One region of the Micromonospora sp. RV43 genome, then DNA from elsewhere that is predicted to be linked to it. Evidence: riboswitches for the same ligand, from Rfam matches in the RefSeq annotation. Region 1 holds a riboswitch; each other region holds the start of a gene.
What was found. Region 1 has a riboswitch for cyclic di-AMP ahead of ABD52_RS05915 (hypothetical protein). Riboswitches for the same ligand answer to the same signal wherever they lie in the genome.

Region 1 (4,204 bases):
CGGATGCGCCGGGTGCTGGAACGCGCGGTACGCGACGCGGTGCCGGACTCCCCCGCCGAGCTGCGCCTGCTCTACCGGGGCGAGCTGCTGCGCCTGGAACGTCCCGCGCTGGACGCGATCCGGGACCGGACGCTGGCCCGTGGGGCACGCCGCAACGAGGTACGCCGGGCGGCGTTCGACGCGGTGCTCGCCGCGCTCTACGCGCAGGCCCGCACGCTGCGGGTGGGACGCCTGCCGGAGCAGCCCGCGTTCGAGGACGAGATCATCGAACGGCCGGAGTTCCGCGAGTTCCTCAAGGCCTGGTGGCCCCGGCTGCACCCGAGGCACGTGCTGGACTGGCTGGCCCGCCCGGACCGGCTGCGCCGCTACGCCGGTGGGATCCTCTCCTCGGCGGAGATCCGGCTGCTCGGCGACGCGTACCGGAGCCTCGCGACCGAAGGGCTGACGGTGGCCGACATCGCGCTGCTGGACGAGCTGGACGCGCTGCTCGGCAAGCCGGTGCGGCGGGCCCGCCCCAAGCGCGACCCGTACCAGCTCGCCGGTGGCGTGCGCGAGCTGAGCACGTACGCCGATCGGCAGCGCGCCGCCCGCGCGGCGGCGCGGGAGCGTCCGGACGACTACCGCGACTACGCGCACGTGGTGGTGGACGAGTCGCAGGACGTCTCGCCGATGCAGTGGCGGATGGTCGGCCGGCGCGGGCGGCTGGCGTCCTGGACGGTGGTCGGCGACCCGGCGCAGACCGCCTGGACCGGCGACCCGCAGGAGCTGGACCGGGCCCGGGACCAGGCGCTGGGCCGGCGCAAGCGGCACCGCTACGAGCTGACCACCAACTACCGCAACTCTGCGGAGATCTTCGCGGTGGCGGCGGCGGAGATCCGCCGTCTCTACCCGGACCTGCCGCTGCCCGACGCGGTGCGGTCCACGGGCGTGCCGCCGGTCGAGCGCACGGTGCCCGCCGCCGACCTGCCGGCGGCCACCGTCGAGGCGGCCGAGGCGCTGCTCGCGCAGGTGGAGGGCACCGTCGGCGTGATCACGCCGGTGCCGCGCCGGGACGAGGTGGCCGGCTGGCTGGGCAGGCTCGGCGCGGGCCGCCTCCAGGTGGTGACCAGTCTCCAGGCCAAGGGCATGGAGTACGACGGCGTGGTGCTGGTGGCGCCGAGCGAGATCCGGGCCGACCCCGGCTCGGGTGTCCGCACGCTCTACGTGGCGCTGTCCCGGGCCACCCAGCGTCTCACCACGCTCGACCCCTCCTGACGGACACCCGACCGTGACCCGGCTGTCACCCATAGTTCAGTTGCATACATAGCGATGTGAACATACATTGGGCCTGGCCGGTACGGGGCAGGAAGGGTGTTGGCGTGGGCGCAGGTCATGACCACAGCGGCGCGGTGACCAACGCGGCGCACCGCCACCGGGGCCGCCTCTGGGCCGCCTTCGCGCTGCTCGCCGCCCTGATGGTGGTCGAGGCGGTGGCCGCCTTCACGACCGGCTCGCTGGCGCTGCTCTCCGACGCCGGGCACATGTTCACCGACGTCCTCGGCATCGGCATGGCCCTCGCCGCGATCACCGCCACCCGCCGCGCCGGCACCGACCCGCAGCGCACGTTCGGGCTCTACCGGCTGGAGGTGCTCGCCGCCCTCGCCAACGCCGTGCTGCTCGGCGCCGTCGCCATCTACGTCCTGGTCGAGGCGGTACGCCGGTTCGGCGAGCCGCCGGAGGTGCTGGCCGGCCCGATGCTCGTGGTGGCGGTGCTCGGCCTGCTCGCCAACATCGTCGCGTTCGCGCTGCTGCGCGCCGGGTCGAAGGAGAGCATCAACCTGCGCGGGGCGTACCTGGAGGTGCTCGGCGACCTGCTCGGCTCGCTCGGCGTGATCGCCGCCGCGTTGATCATCACGGTGACCGACTGGTGGTGGGCGGACCCACTGGTCGCCGTCGGCATCGGCCTGTTCATCCTGCCGCGCACCTGGCGGCTCGGCCGGGCCGCGCTGCGCATCCTGGTGCAGGCCGCGCCGGAGCACCTCCAGGTCACCGCCGTGCACGACCGGCTGGCCGCCGTACCCGGCGTGGCCGAGGTGCACGACCTGCACGTCTGGACGCTCACCTCGGGCATGGAGGTGGCCTCGGCGCACCTGACCACCGATCCGGGCGTGGACCCGGGCGTGGTGCTGGCCGCCGCGCGGGCCGCCCTGCACGAGGACTTCTCCATCGATCACGCCACGTTGCAGGTCGAACCCGGAGCGTCGGCCGGAGTGTGCGGACAGACCGAGTGGTGATTAGGACACACTTAAATCACTGTGGCTAATGTAGTCTTATGCCGGTTTTGCCCCGCCTAGTGGCACTGCTCCACGGAGCCGTGCCCGGGCAGCGCCGGTAGTCTCGGTCGCGGCCGCACCCGCGGGCGCCACCCGGCCCCGGTGGGGCGGCCGTCGCCTAATCGTCCGCAGGGACGAGCCGGGGAACCACGTACGTGGGGTGCATCCGCGTCAGCGGTAGGGATCTTCCGTCCCGAACCCGTCAGCTAACCCGGTCGGCGTTGACGGAAGGACGTGTGAATGCCCCCAGTGGCACCTGTACGACGGACGGCCGCCCGGTTGGCGGCCCTGCTCGTCGCGACGCTGACCCTCGGCGTCGCGACCGTTCCGGTCTCCCCCGCCTCGGCGGCGCCGGCGACCGGCCTGCTCGCCGCAGCGCCCGGCGACGACGAGGGTGGCACGCCCGAACTGCGTGCCCAGCTCGACGCGGCCAGCAAGGGCTGGCTGGAGGCGAAAGCCGCGCTGAACCGGTCGGTGAGCCGCCAGAAGCAGCTGAACGAACAACTCAAGACGGTCGGCGCCGAGCTGGCCGTACGCGACGCCAAGGTCGGCGAGATCGCCGCCGTGGCGTACCGCAACGGCCGTCTGGGGACCGCCGGGGCGCTGCTCGGCAGCAGCAGCCCGGAGGGCTTCATGGACCGGGCCGCCGCGCTGGAGCAGGTCGCCGCGCACGAGGACCGTACGCTGCGCGACCTGATCACCACCCGGGACGAGGCCACCCGCACCCGCGCCCAGCTCGACGGAGAGATCCGCGAGCAGCGCAAGCAGGTGACGGTGATGGCCAAGCGCAAGGAGCAGGCCGAGCGCGCCCTGGAGGTGGCGAACGACCGGGCCTCGCGCAGCAGCAGCGGCGGTGGCAGCGTCCAGGGCACCTCCAGCAAGAACGCGAAGCCGGCACCGCGCAACTCGGACGGCTCCTGGCCGTCGGAGTCGTGCAGCGTCAACGACCCGACCCCGGCGAACGGCTGCATCACCCCGCGCACGCTGCACGCGCTGCAACAGGCCAAGGCGGCGGGCTTCACCCGGTACGTCTCGTGCCACCGGCCCAGCGGCTCGGGTGAGCACCCGAAGGGGCGGGCCTGTGACTTCGCCGCGCAGAAGAACGGCTTCGGCGGCGTGGCCACCGGCGGTGACCGGACGTACGGCAACAACCTGGCCGCGTACTTCGTGCGCAACGCCGACCCGCTCGCCGTGCTCTACGTGATCTGGTTCAAGCAGATCTGGCTGCCCAGCAGCGGGTGGAAGTCGTACAGCGGCGGCAACGGCGACCCGTCCAGCGACCACACCAACCACGTGCACCTGTCGGTGTACTGAGCGCGCCCCGAGAGGGCCGGCCGGATCAGGCCGGCCGGCCCTCCAGGGTCGCTCCGAGACGAGCCGCCAGGCCCAGGTGAGCCGCCCGGGCCTGGCGGAACGCGTACCCGAACAGTGGCGCCGGAGCGGTGAGCGTGATCTCCACGTCGATGCGTACCGTGCCGTCCGGCTCGTCGCGCAGCCGGGTGTGGTTGCGGACCGTCGTCGCGGGCTGCTGACGCGCCACTGTGACCACCTCGTCCTCGCCGGCGATCAGCACGTCCGCCTGGTACGTGACCGGGAAGTGCAGCGGGCCGAGTTGCAGCCGGTCGGTGATCGCGTAGCTGGCCAGCGCGCCCGGCCGGGCCGGCAGCTTCCGGACCCGGACGATCAGCGGATGCAGCTCGCCCTGGCGACTCAGGTCACCCAGTAGCGCCACCGCTTCGGCCCGGGTGCACCGGGCCTGCACGGTGTAGCTGAAGCTGTCGCTGCTCTGCAAGCGGGCCCCCTCGCCGTCGTGCGTCGCGACGATCGTCCCGTACCGACGCCGGACTGGCAACGGGTAGAAGGTCCCCTGGCTGCAGGGGGTGTGGACGGCG
Region 2 (4,204 bases), on a different contig from region 1:
GCCGTGGTCGGAGATGTACATGGTGTCCGGCGTGCCGTCCGGGCGCAGCCCGAGGTCGTTGACGAGCGGGGCGTCCGGGCTCGGCGCGGTCCGCAGGATCACCGACGAGGAGCCGCGCGACGGGCACGGCTGCGCCGGCGGCCGGGGCGTCGGGACGCCCGGCGGCTGCTGGTTGCAGCCGAAGAACGCCGGCCGGTTGGTGGCGAAGTCCGGATCGATGGTGACCAGGCCGGTACGGGGCGTGCCGGTGCTGCGGAACGGCGCCTTCATCAGGTCGAAGTAGTGCGACCAGTCCCAGTACGGTCCCGGATCCCAGTGCATGCCGCCCACCGCGCCGGCGTTGATGCCGGGCACGTTGTCGTGGCCGATGATGTGCTGCCGGTCCATCGGGATGCCGAGCTTCAGCGCCAGGTGCCGCACCAGCTTGGCGGAGGTGCGGTACATCGCCTCGGTGTACCAGGTGCCCTGACCGGCGAAGCCCTCGTGCTCCAGGCCGATGGACTTGGCGTTGACGTACCAGTTGCCGGCGTGCCAGCCGACGTCCTTGGTCTTGATGTGCTGGGCGATGTAGCCGTCCACCGAGCGCAGCGTGTAGTGCCAGCCCAGGTAGTCGGCCCGCTTCACCAGGTCGACGCTCGGGCCGAAGTAGCCCTCGGTGTCGTGGATGACGATGTACTCGATCTTCTGCTGCTTCGGCCGGTCGCCCAGGTCGTGGTTGCCGTAGTCGCCCGGGTCGTCGCTGAGCTGCTCGTAGGGCGCGGGAATCCACTCGCAGGCCAGCCGTACCGGGCACTCCAGCCCGTCCGGCCGCTCGGCGTTGCGCAGGCCGAGTCGGGCCAGGCGGGAACGGTCCGGCTTCGCGGCGGTGGCGGCGAGCGTGACCCGCTGGCCGTCGTCGGTGGTGCGGCTGGCGCCCTGGCCGAGTTGGTCGTAGACCTCGTCGGCGAAGGCCGCCGCGGCGTCCGAGGTGTCCGCGCCGGAGTACCGGGCCACCGCGCCGTACCAGGCCGCCGGGTCGGTGCCGGCGCCGACCGGCCCACCCAGAGCCTTCTGGTACGACGCCAGCAGCGCGGCGCCACCGCGGATGTTCGCGGCCGGGTCGGTGCGCAGCGTGCCCGCGTCGAGCCCGGTGAGCGCGGCGGCGGCGTCGAGCGTCTGGAGCGAGGCCGGCGGCAGCGGGGTCTCCCGCTCCGGCGCGGCGGCGGTGGCCGGGTCGAGCTTCAGCGGCCGGGAGTCGTCGCCGCGCGGGTCCTCGTCCTCGTCGACGTGGGCGCTGCCGGGCATGGCGAGGATGTGCGCGGCGTCGGTCAGGTGCATCGGGCCGTAGCCGCCGCTGGTGCTCGGCTGCCCGGTGTGGGTGTCCCAGCGGGACTCCAGATAGGAGACACCGAGCAGCACGTTCTGCGGTACGCCGTACTCGGCCGCGGCGGCGGCGTATTGTTGTTGCCTGTCGCTCGCGGGCGCGGACGTGTCCGGCGCGGCGGTCACCGGGCCGGTCGTCGCCAGCGCGGTGGCTGTCGCCACTGCGGCGGCGAGCAGTATCCGTCTGCCCGACGGCGGGGCGGAGAGGCGCATCGAACCTCCTGGACAGGGATGGGGGTCACTGCGTTTCCACCCTCACTCCGCACACCCGCGAGGGTCAATACCTTTCCAGTGAGTAATCAGTCTTGAAAGAAAATTTCACCTCCGACCGGGGTGTGGTGCCTCATCGCGTACGGAGTGTCACGGCGCTGGAAGTTGCGGATCGATAACGGTGGTCCCTACTCTGGTGAATCGTCGGCCGCACGTCTCACCGTCCAACCCGGTCGGTGACGGTCCGACACCGCCGAGTCGCCTCCGGGCGAGCCGGGGAACCAGGTACCTGGGGTGAATCCGCAGCGATGCGGTAGGGCGGCTCCCTTCCCGCCCGAATCCGTCAGCTAACCCGGTAGGCGGTACGGAAGAAGGAGTACGGACGCCCGGTGGCACTCCATGCCCCGCGGCCGTCGTCGAGCCGGTCGGTCGACCGCTCCACGACTGTGCCGCGTACCCGCTGGTCCCGCTTCACCACAGCCCTCGCCGCCCTCGTCGGCACCGCAGTCGTCCTGACCGGCGGCGCCACGGCGGCACACGCCGAACCCTCGGTCGCCGAGATCGAGGCGCAGATCGACCGCGACTGGAACAAACTCGAACCGGTCATCGAACAGGTCAACGCCGTACGTGAGCAGCTCGCCGCGCGGCGCAAGCAGGCCGACGCGCTCGGCCGGCAGATCGCACCCCTCCAGGCCCGGGTGGACGCCGCGCTCGGCCAGGTCGGCGGACTCGCCGCCGACGCCTACAAGGGTGACAACCTCTCCACCGTCAACGCGCTGCTGGGCAGCCGCTCACCCGGTGACCTGGTCAACGGCCTGGAACTGCTCGACCGCTTCGCGCACCGCCAGCACGAGCAGGTGCGCTCCGTCGCCGCGCTGCGCGACGAACTGGCGGCGAAGAAGAAGCCGCTGGACGAGATGATCGCCGGACTGGCGCGTACCGAGGCCCAGCTCGCGGCGAAGAAGAAGCAGATCGACGCCGAGATCGCCCGGCTGCAGAAGCTGCGGCTCAAGGTGTACGGCAACGGTGGCGGCGGCCCGCTGCGCCCGGCGCCCTGCCCCGCCGGTTACCCCGGTGGCGCGGCCGGAGCGGCGGTCAAGTTCGCCTGCGCCCAGATCGGCAAGATCTACGTGTGGGGCGCGGCCGGGCCGGATCACTTCGACTGCTCGGGCCTGACCATGGCGGCCTGGGCCAAGGGCGGTGTCTCGCTGCCGCACAACGCGCGCCAGCAGCACGGCATGACGAAGCGGGTGAGCCGGGCCGAGCTGCGCGCCGGTGACCTCGTCTTCTACTACAGCGACCTGCACCACGTGGCGATGTACGTGGGCGACGGCTGGGTGGTGCACGCCTCCCAGTCCGGCAAGCCCATCACCATGAAGCGGGTCGACGACGGCGACATCAACAGCTACGGCCGGGTGTAAGGAAGGGCCCCCTCTTAACGCCTCCGGTAGAGGAGGGGGCCCTTATTAACAACTGTGGGCGCCGTCAGCGGGTCGGCCAGGTGCGCCAGCTCTGCCAGGATCGGCTCGGCGTCGGTCCGCGCTGCCCCTGGTAACGCGACCCGTAGACGGCCGAGCCGTACGGGTGCTCGGCCGGCGAGGAGAGCCGGAAGATGCAGAGCTGGCCGATCTTCATGCCCGGCCAGAGCGTGATCGGCAGGTTCGCCACGTTCGACAGCTCCAGCGTGACGTGACCGGAGAAACCCGGGTCGATGAAGCCGGCGGTCGAGTGGGTCAGCAGCCCCAGCCGCCCGAGGCTCGACTTGCCCTCCAGCCGGCCGGCGAGCTGGTCACCCAGCGAGATCACCTCAAGGGTGGAGGCGAGCACGAACTCGCCCGGGTGCAGCACGAACGGCTGCCCCTCCGGCACCTCCACCATCGAGGTCAGGTCGTCCTGCTGGATCGACGGGTCGATGTGCGTGTAGAGGTGGTTGTTGAAGACCCGGAACAGCCGGTCCAGGCGTACGTCGATGCTCGACGGCTGCACCAGCGTGGGCTCGAAGGGCTCCAGCGCGAGCGTGCCGGCCTTGATCTCGGAGACCAGGTCGCGGTCGGAGAGCAGCATCGGAACACCATAGCGACAGGTGCCGGTGACCTGCGTGTCGCACTACATCTTCGTACACGTGTTCGATAGAGTGTCCACATGGCTTCCTGGTCCGAATTCGCCGCCGACGAGCCCCGCCTCGCCGCCGAGATCCGCCTCCTGATGCAGCAGTACGGGCCGGGCTTCGGCTATCTCGCCACGGTCCGCGCCGACGGCGGGCCCCGGGTGCACCCGGTCTCCCCGGTGTTCACCGCCGACGGCCTCTGGTGCTTCGTCATCGACTCGCCGAAGCGCCGCGACCTCGAACGCGACGGCCGCTACGCGCTGCACTCGTTCCCGCCGGAGGAGAGCGACGACGAGGCGTATGTCGCAGGCCGCGCCCGGCCGGTGACCGACCCCGCCACGGTGGCCCGCCTGGCCCGGATCGGCCGCGCGTCACCGCAGGGCGACTGGCGGCTGTTCGAGTTCACCGTCGAGGCGGCGATGCTGACCCGCCGTGATCCGGTGGCCCAGCCCGGCGCCGCCCCGCCGCAGGTGCGGGTCTGGCTCGATCCGCGCGCGGCCGAACCCGCCCGGCGTGACCCGCTCG
Region 3 (4,204 bases), on a different contig from region 1:
CCACGTCACCAGCGCAGACTACGACACTCCACGGCCGCAGCCGTCGTGCGGGTGCGGGTTCCCGTCCTGCCCCGGATGCTTATCTCAAGGTCGGCGAACCACTGCGTCACCACGTCGCGTTCGAAAGTCCCGTGGGCCACTCGTCGGCGCGGCCTGCATCGGGCGGTCGTAGCTGGACCGCCTTGTTCGGGCGGCTACCACCGGCTCCGGCCCGACAGCCCTTCATCCAGCGCAGCGGACTTTTTGTCCGACTCGACCATGAAGATCCTTCGTAGAAATGTTGGCGTGTCGGACCACCAGAGTGACGATCCCGCGGATCCCATGACCCGATGGCTCAACAGCCAGCCGCACGCCGGCGCGCAGCCGCGCGTCCGGCGGCAGGGTGGTCTGCGGTTTGCGTTCTACGGCCGGATGTCGACCATCGAGCATCAAGACCGGGTGACGTCCCGGCACTGGCAGCGGGACTGCGCCAGCGAACTCGTCGCCGGTCACGGGCTGATCGTCGCCGAGTACTTCGATGCCGGCTGCTCGCGCCGCCGCGGCTGGCGGCAGCGTCCGCAGGCCGCCGCGCTGCTGGCCGCGCTCCCCGATCCGCACCGTGGGTTCGACGCGATCGTGGTCGGCGAATACGAACGAGCATTCTCCGCCAACCAGCTGCAGCACCTGGCACCCCTGCTCGAACAGCACGGTGTGCAGTTGTGGCCAGCCACGACGGGACTGCCCGCCGCTACCTGTTCACCGGCCTGCTGCGCTGCGCACCATGCGGCCGAAGACTGGAATCCCACTGGATCAACCAGCGTCCGGGCTACCGATGCCGCCAAGGCCACACCAGCACCCAACAGCCCACCAACGGCCGACGCAAGATGCTCTACCTCAGGGAAGACCACATCATCGCGCGACTGATGGGACATCCCGGCCTCGCCAGCGACGCCCAGAACCCGCATGACCTGGCCGCGCTCCTGCACAGAAACAAGATCAGCATCATCTGCGATCAGGAACGATGTACACCGACCACAGGAGCCTCAGGCAAGTGAGCCCGTTCAACCCATGATCAATATGTGGAGATGTTGTGTCCGAGGGATTCGGACACAAAGTCACGGCACCCATGCTCAGCATGGGTGCTCATGCCGTAATCCTATAGCAGCGAGCGGCACTATGGAGTTTCCCGTGTCGGCGTCATGCCGTTATCGGTGACGCACCAAAGTCCACAGAGGGGCTGGTTCGGATTTCGCGCCGGCGGCCCCGGCCTGGCCAACCCACCCGGCATGCTGGACCTGTACGTGTTCGCCCCTGCCCGCCGCGTCGGGCGGCACCTAACCTGACCGCACAAGATGATCGGCTGAGCCATACCAGAGGGCGCACGACGTGCCGTCCTGCCTGCTACTGGGCGCGAACCGAAAGGCGACGGGCACCGGCTCGAACGAGCCGGTGCCCGAGGGCCGGAGATGGGATCAGGCGGAGTAGCCGCGGGTGGCCATCCAGTTCGCCAGGTCGATGGTGGTCATCCAGTAGGCGGCCATGTTCGGGTCGGCGGAGTCGGCGATCCGCACCGTCCGGCCGTCGTCCTTATATCCGACCACGGCGATGTAGTGGCCGCCGGGGAAGGAGTGCCAGCCGCCGTCTGTATCGGTCGCGGAGCCGACGGTGTTGGCGACCACGGCACGGCCGTCGGTGATGGCGGTGACCACGTCGGCCTGGAGCTGGTCGATCTGCGCCGGCGTCGCGGCCTGGCCCGGGATCATGTGCGTCCGGTACGGGTTGCCCTTGACCATCTGGTTGAGCCCGCGAGTGGTGTCCTCCGCCGAGTTGGTGCCGTTCTCGCCAGCGTTCAGCGGGGCGACCATCGCGTCCTGGGTGGTCTCGACGCCGCTCGCGCTGAGCGCGTTGCGCACAGCGGCCGGGCCGCAGTTCCAGTAGGCAGTCTGCGCCTCGTAGGTGTGGTCGAGGACCTTGGTCGACGGAGGCTTCGGCCTCGCCTTCTTGGTCACGTCCGGGTCGGTCGTGGCCCTGTCCTTCGCTGACGGCGACGGCTCGGCGGCGACGCGAGCCTCGCCGCGGGTGGCGACATCACCGAGCCGCGGAGCCAGCCCGGCGGCGGTGTTCCCCTGGCGGACGGGCGCGTTGTGATCGGTGGCGGCCAGCGCCGTGCCGACGCCGCTGGCGAGCACGAGCGCCGCGGCGGAGCCGGCGATGATCTTGTACGGGCGCTCGGTCACAAGACGCCGCAGCTGACGCTTCATGTGGTGCTTCATGTGTTCCTCCACGGGCTGGAGCGGCACAGGCCGGCCCGACGCGCGGAGGAACTCACGCACGTTGTGACTGGGCGGGGTGCCGCGGGGATGGGGAGCGCCCGGTGGGCCGGGCTGGGGGGCAGTTGCCGGGACTCACAGTCAGGCGAGTGTCGGCACCGCGATGCCGTGGAGGCGTGGGGAGTATCGGGAGGTGTTTCGCACGAGGCTGGCACTCCTTCCGTGGCCGCCTACCGGGTTAGCTGACGGATTCGGGCGGGAAGTACGCCCTACCGCGGGCCGTGGCTCGCGGATTCACCCCGGTGTTGCCTGGGTCCCCGGTTCATGAGATCACGATTAGGCGGGTCGGAGCGGCGTCGCCACTTGCGATCGGAAACCGCACCGGACGCGCCGACATTACCGGTGGGTACGTCGTATGCCAAGGGCTCCCACCTGCATAAGCCTCGAACATCGCTACTCTGATCGGAACCTCCAGTTACTCATGCCACTCAATGGGACGAGCAGTTATAGCGGAACCCTCGGGACGTAACCGGACATCGGAATGCTGTTGGCGCTCAATTGCTTGGCCGATCGCCGCATACTCACCCGAATGGCCGTTTCCTGGGCGGCCGTACGTAGCCCCACACCAATTTCAGTCACAATTCAGCAAACCCGGGCCGGCAGCAGCGGCGGTAGTGGTGGTACGGGCCGAGGCCGCGCGCAGACACAAGTCAGTGCGAGCTCCCCGTTACCGCACAGGCGTTCATGGAGATGAAGTTGGCGGCGCTCGTGACACCCGGCAGTCAGCCCGCGCAGACCGCGGGTAGCTCGACGTTCGAATGTCGACGTGGCTTCGACGAAAATCAACCCAATCCCGGCGGGCGGCGTAAGGCCGGATCGCCGCCCTGCCGACGGTTGGGCGCGCGCCGCGCGAAGCAAGTGGGAACCGCGTACGAGAGCATGATCGTCGCGCTGATCGCGGTGGCCCGCTTCAAAATCCGTCACCGCGGGGCCACAGAGCGACCCGACCACGGCTGACCGGGACCGCGGCAATGCCTCGCACCACTCCCGGCGCAGTCCGTCGCCGTTGCGAGTCGGCGATGCCACCATGCTGGCGCTCTCCCCCAACCTGACTTTCTGGATCGTCGAAGCTGACCCGCCCCTACTAAGGGCGGGTAGTAGTTGACCTAGGATGGCGACCGCACCACGTGGGAGCGATGTGTGGGCACCGGCCCGCGCCTCCTTGGCGGAAGGATCAACAGTGCCTTTCCAGCGGCGTCGCCGGGCGGCCTGACCTTGCTTGCTGCATCGCCGGGTCTCGCATGTCCTCAGTCGCCAGCACGTCGCGCCGCGCGCTGGGCAATTCGGGTGTGGCTGGCGCTGTTTCCCGCCCTCATCGTGGCCCTCGGGTTCGCTTCCCCTGCGGCCGCACATTTCAAGCTGCTCCGGGCCGTTCCGGCCGACGGCGCGCGGATCGACGGCGCCGTCCAGGAGATCCGGCTGACGCTCAGCGCCGCCGGCACGCCCACAGGAGCGGGATTCAAGCTTTCCGACGGCAACGGCATCGGCCTACCGGCCGCCAGCCACACGCCCGACGGAGGCCGAACGTGGCTGGTCCACCCGACCGCTCGCCTGACCACCGGCACGTTCAAGCTGCGATGGAGCGTCGCGGCCCCGGACGCCCACCCCCTGACGGGTGTCATCACGTTTACGGTGGCCTCGCCTCCCCCGACGCCCGGAACGGCCGCTAAACCCCAGGCAACAGCCAGCCCGCACGGACATGCCGGCCATGGTGGGCCAGGTGTGCCCCCGGCTTCGCCGTCGGCACACGCGGGAGGACACGCTGTTGGCCACACCGCCGACGCGGAACAGGCGCCGGTGCGGTTTGTCGGCGCCGTCGGGCGTTGGCTTTCCTACGGGGCGATCCTGCTCGGTGTCGGTGGTCTTGTCTTCGCGTTGACCACACTGGTCGGCAC
Region 4 (4,204 bases), on a different contig from region 1:
GCGGCTGCTCCGGCAACAAGCTCGCCAACCCGGGCTTCGAGTCCGGCAACGTGAGCTGGAGCGCCTCGTCCGGCGTCATCACCACCGACAGCGGCCAGGCCGCGCACGGCGGCTCGTACAAGGCGTGGCTGGACGGGTACGGCTCGTCGCACACCGACACGCTCAGCCAGTCGGTGACGATCCCGGCCGGCTGCCGGGCGACGTTGAGCTTCTGGCTGCACATCGACAGCGCGGAGTCGACCACCAGCACTGCGTACGACAAGCTCACCGTCAAGGCGGGCAGCACCACGCTGGCCACGTACTCCAACCTGAACAAGGCCACCGGCTACGTGCAGCGGTCCTTCGACATCTCGTCGCTCGCAGGCACCACGGCGACCATCTCGTTCAGCGGCGTGGAGGACAGCTCGTTGCAGACGTCCTTCGTCGTCGACGACACCGCGGTCACCCTGAGCTGACCGTGGCGTGCGCGGCCGGTCGTCGTCCTCCCGGCGGCCGGCCGCCTCGCCGTGTCAGGCCCGGCGTCCCGCCGTGTCAGGCCCGGCGTCCCGCCGTGTCAGGCCCGGCGTCCCGCCGTGTCGGGCCGGCCGTTTCGCCGTGTCAGGCCCGGCGCGCGCCCTGGGACGCGGTGCCGCGGTCGCGGTGGATCCGCGCGGCCGCCTCGTGCATCGCGCGGCCGAACAGCTCGGCCTGGTCGCCCATGCTGCCGAGCCGGGCGGCGAGCGCGTCGGCGTCGGCCCGCGCCGACGCGCTGACCCGGGCGTCCAGCTCGGACAGCGCGGCGTTGGCGGCGGTGACGAAGTGTCCGCAGAGGACGTCGAGGGGCTCGCCGGCCAGCTCCGGGTCGATCGTCACGGAATCCAGCCGGCCACCCTGGACGGCGACCGCGCGGACCCGGCCGCCGGCGGCCGTGCCCTCGGCGCGCAGCAGGTCGCCGGGCTCGCCGTCGGCGTGCGCCGAGGCCCGGGAGCGCATCGCGGTGAGCGCCTGCTGCGTGCGGGTCAGCAGCTCGTCGATGCTCGCGGCCGCCGAGAACGGGTCGTTGGTCATATCCGCGCTTTCTTCACGTCTTAGCCGAGCATCGTGACACTAGCAACCGGCTCCGACGAATCGCGGTCACCGCCGTCGCGGACCGTCTCCCGGACGCCGGGAGCAGGCCGGACACCGTCGACGCGGCGTGTCGCGGACGGGGCGAACGCCCGGCCGGGGCGACCCGGCCGGGCGTTCTCGGACCGCTGTCAGCGCAGCCGCAGCCGCTGACCGGGGAAGATCAGGCCGGGGTCGTCGCCGACCACTGCGCGGTTGCGCTCGTGCAGGGCGCGCCAGCCGCCGTCGACGCGCTGCGTCACGGCGATCTCCGACAGCGTGTCCCCACGCCGGACCAGGTACGTCCCGGCGCCGGACGACGGCTGCGGCGCCACCGTCGTCGTGGCGCGCTCCGGCGCGGCCCTGCGGGTGGCCGCGCGCTCCGGCGCGGCCTTGCGCGTGGCGGCCCGCTTCGGGGCCGCCTTTGTGGTGGCCCGCTCGGACCGGGTCGCCGCGCTCGCCGAGCCGCCCTTCTTGCCGCAGACCGGCCACGCGCCGATGCCCTGGCCGCGCCGCACCTTCTCCGCGACGGCGATCTGCTCGGACCGGCTGGCCAGGTCGGCGCGGGCGGCGTACTTCTTGCCGCCGTAGCCGTTCCAGGTGGCGCGGGAGAACTGGAGCCCGCCGTAGTAGCCGTTACCGGTGTTGATCTTCCAGTTGCCGCCCGACTCGCAGCGCGCGACCGCGTCCCAGTTGACGCCCGCGCTGGCCGGAACGGCCGGGCCGAACAGGCTCGCGGCGCCGACGGCGGCGCCGGCCAGGACCGCTCCGAGGGCGGTACGGCGGCTTCGGGCTGAGTATTCAGTTGCCATGTGGATTCCTCCACGCCGACGAGGTGAGCTGTCGGGTTCGGGCCGAGGAGCCCGGCCGCCGGCGGCGGCTTCACCCCGAGGTGACGATGCACCGTGGAACGTGTGGTTCCCCCGCTCCCGCGCGAGGTCCGGTTACCGGGGACGGCGGCGGGATTTGGCGTTTCCGGCCCGCGGTGTCCGCGTCTGCGAACGAAACCGACGCTAGGAGCGATTTGCGACGATCGTCCACTTCTTGTGACGCTCTTCACCCGGCCGGGCTACCGGCGGCGGCGCTACGGTGGCAGGGCCAGGCAAGATCACGGGAGGGCTTGACGGATGACCGATCACGGACACGAGCTGACCTTCGGCGGCTTCATCACCCCCGCCGCCGGGCAGCCCGACCAGGTCGTGGCGCTGGCCCGGCTGTGCGAGCAGGTCGGACTGGACCTGGTCACGTTCCAGGACCATCCCTACCAGCCGGGCTTCCTGGACACCTGGACGCTGATGTCCTACGTGGCCGCGGCGACCGAACGCATCCGCCTGGCCGGAAACGTCCTCAACCTGCCGTTGCGCCAGCCGGTGGTGCTGGCCCGCAGCGTCGCCAGCCTGGACCTGCTCACCGGCGGCCGGGTCGAGCTGGGACTCGGCGCGGGCGCGTTCTGGGACGCGATCGAGGCGGCGGGCGGGCGGCGCCTGTCCCCCGGCGCCGCCGTCGACGCCCTCGACGAGGCGATCCGGGTGATCCGCGAGGTCTGGGACACCGGCAGCCGCGGCATGATCCGTGTCGACGGCGAGCACTACCGGGTGGTCGGCGCCAAGCGCGGCCCGGCGCCCGCGCATCCGGTCGGCATCTGGGTCGGCGCGTACAAGCCGCGCATGCTGCGCCTGGTCGGCCGCGCCGCGGACGGCTGGCTGCCGTCCCTGTCGTACCTGCCCAAGGGCCCCGACGAGCTGCCCGCCCTGAACGCGCTCGTGGACGAGGGCGCCCAGGCCGCCGGGCGCGACCCGGCCGCGATCCGCCGCATGCTCAACGTGACCGGCGCGTTCGCCCGCTCGTCGGCCGGTTTCCTGGCCGGGCCGCCGGAGCAGTGGGTGGAGGAACTGGCCGGGCTCACTTTGGAGCACGGCATCACCACGTTCATCCTCGGCAGCGACGAGCCGCGCGCGATCCAGATCTTCGGCCAGGAGGTGGCGCCCGCGGTCCGGGAACTGGTCGCCGCCGAGCGCGCCACGCCCGCCGGCGGCGCCCGGGAGGCCGCCGACGAGCCGACCAACGCCGGCGGCCCGAGCACGCTCGGCGTCACCCCCACCCCCGACCCGGGGGTACGCCTGAGCGCGCGCCGCCCGTGGGACGAGTCCACCCGCCCGAGCGCTCCGCCGCCGCCGGCCGGACACGTCTACCCGGCCCGGGGACAGGCCGCCGGGCAGCACCTGGTGGACGTGCACGACCATCTGCGCCAGGAGCTGGCCCAGGTGCGCGACCTGCTGGAACAGGTCAAGCAGGGCTCGGTCTCGCCGGGCCGGGCGCGGGCCGCGCTCAACGAGATGACCATGCGGCAGAACAACTGGACGCTCGGGGCGTACTGCGCGGCCTACTGCACGATGGTCACCCAGCACCACGGGCTGGAGGACGCCTCGGTCTTCCCGCACCTGCGCCGCTCAGAGGCCGGGCTGGCCGCGGTGCTGGACCGCCTCGAGGAGGAGCACGTGGTGATCCACGGGGTGGTGGAGAGCGTCGACCGGGCGCTCGTGGAGCTGGTCCGGCGGCCCGGCGACTTCACGCAGCTCCAGGAGGCGGTGGACCTGCTCACCGACACGCTGCTGTCGCACCTGTCGTACGAGGAGCACCAGATCGTCGAGCCGCTGGCCCGGCACGGGTTCTTCCCCGGCCAGCTGTGAGGTAGCTGACTTCTGCTTTCTTAAGTCAGGGGGTACCGTCGACGCCATGACGGACCTCCTTGCGCAGCGTGACTCCTGGTCCACCGCCAACTGCTCGATCGCCCGGGCGCTGGAGGTGGTCGGCAACCGCACCACGCTGCTCCTGCTGCGGGAGGCGTCGTTCGGCACCCGCCGCTTCGACGACTTCGCCCGGCGGGTCGGCGTCAGCGAGCCGGTGGCCGCCGCACGCCTCAAGCAGCTCGTCGCCGACGGGCTGCTCGACCGGCGTCCCTACCGGGAGCCCGGGCAGCGCACCCGCGACGAGTACGTGCTCACTGCGAAGGGAAGCGACCTGATCCCGGTGCTCGTCGCGCTGCGGCAGTGGGGCGACACGTACGCCGCCGACGAGGCGGGCCCGGCGGTGCGGGTGGCCCACGAGGAGTGCGGCGCCG

Region 2: linked by a shared signal. The riboswitch ahead of ABD52_RS23310 (NlpC/P60 family protein) and the one ahead of ABD52_RS05915 (hypothetical protein) in region 1 are both predicted to bind cyclic di-AMP.
Region 3: linked by a shared signal. The riboswitch ahead of ABD52_RS03830 (C39 family peptidase) and the one ahead of ABD52_RS05915 (hypothetical protein) in region 1 are both predicted to bind cyclic di-AMP.
Region 4: linked by a shared signal. The riboswitch ahead of ABD52_RS12915 (transglycosylase family protein) and the one ahead of ABD52_RS05915 (hypothetical protein) in region 1 are both predicted to bind cyclic di-AMP.

The regions. Positions count from the first base shown of each region.
Region 1 is NZ_LEKG01000015.1:6,710-10,913, reverse strand. Features, by position in the region: gene ABD52_RS05925 (AAA family ATPase) at 1-1,254, shown strand, start outside; gene ABD52_RS05920 (cation diffusion facilitator family transporter) at 1,359-2,273, shown strand; cyclic di-AMP (ydaO/yuaA leader) riboswitch at 2,418-2,548, shown strand; gene ABD52_RS05915 (hypothetical protein) at 2,553-3,626, shown strand; gene ABD52_RS05910 (SRPBCC family protein) at 3,652-4,164, opposite strand.
Region 2 is NZ_LEKG01000105.1:8,706-12,909, forward strand. Features, by position in the region: gene ABD52_RS23305 (N-acetylmuramoyl-L-alanine amidase) at 1-1,575, opposite strand, end outside; cyclic di-AMP (ydaO/yuaA leader) riboswitch at 1,814-1,948, shown strand; gene ABD52_RS23310 (NlpC/P60 family protein) at 1,962-2,993, shown strand; gene dcd (dCTP deaminase) at 3,058-3,636, opposite strand; gene ABD52_RS23320 (pyridoxamine 5'-phosphate oxidase family protein) at 3,715-4,204, shown strand, end outside.
Region 3 is NZ_LEKG01000008.1:49,071-53,274, reverse strand. Features, by position in the region: gene ABD52_RS03835 (hypothetical protein) at 1-9, opposite strand, end outside; gene ABD52_RS40580 (hypothetical protein) at 223-687, opposite strand; gene ABD52_RS40575 (zinc ribbon domain-containing protein) at 699-1,034, shown strand; gene ABD52_RS03830 (C39 family peptidase) at 1,452-2,252, opposite strand; cyclic di-AMP (ydaO/yuaA leader) riboswitch at 2,462-2,602, opposite strand; gene ABD52_RS38915 (hypothetical protein) at 2,994-3,266, shown strand; gene ABD52_RS03825 (copper resistance CopC/CopD family protein) at 3,597-4,204, shown strand, end outside.
Region 4 is NZ_LEKG01000040.1:32,845-37,048, reverse strand. Features, by position in the region: gene ABD52_RS12925 (M4 family metallopeptidase) at 1-455, shown strand, start outside; gene ABD52_RS12920 (YbaB/EbfC family nucleoid-associated protein) at 598-1,047, opposite strand; gene ABD52_RS12915 (transglycosylase family protein) at 1,236-1,895, opposite strand; cyclic di-AMP (ydaO/yuaA leader) riboswitch at 1,894-2,065, opposite strand; gene ABD52_RS12910 (LLM class flavin-dependent oxidoreductase) at 2,211-3,773, shown strand; gene ABD52_RS12905 (helix-turn-helix domain-containing protein) at 3,820-4,204, shown strand, end outside.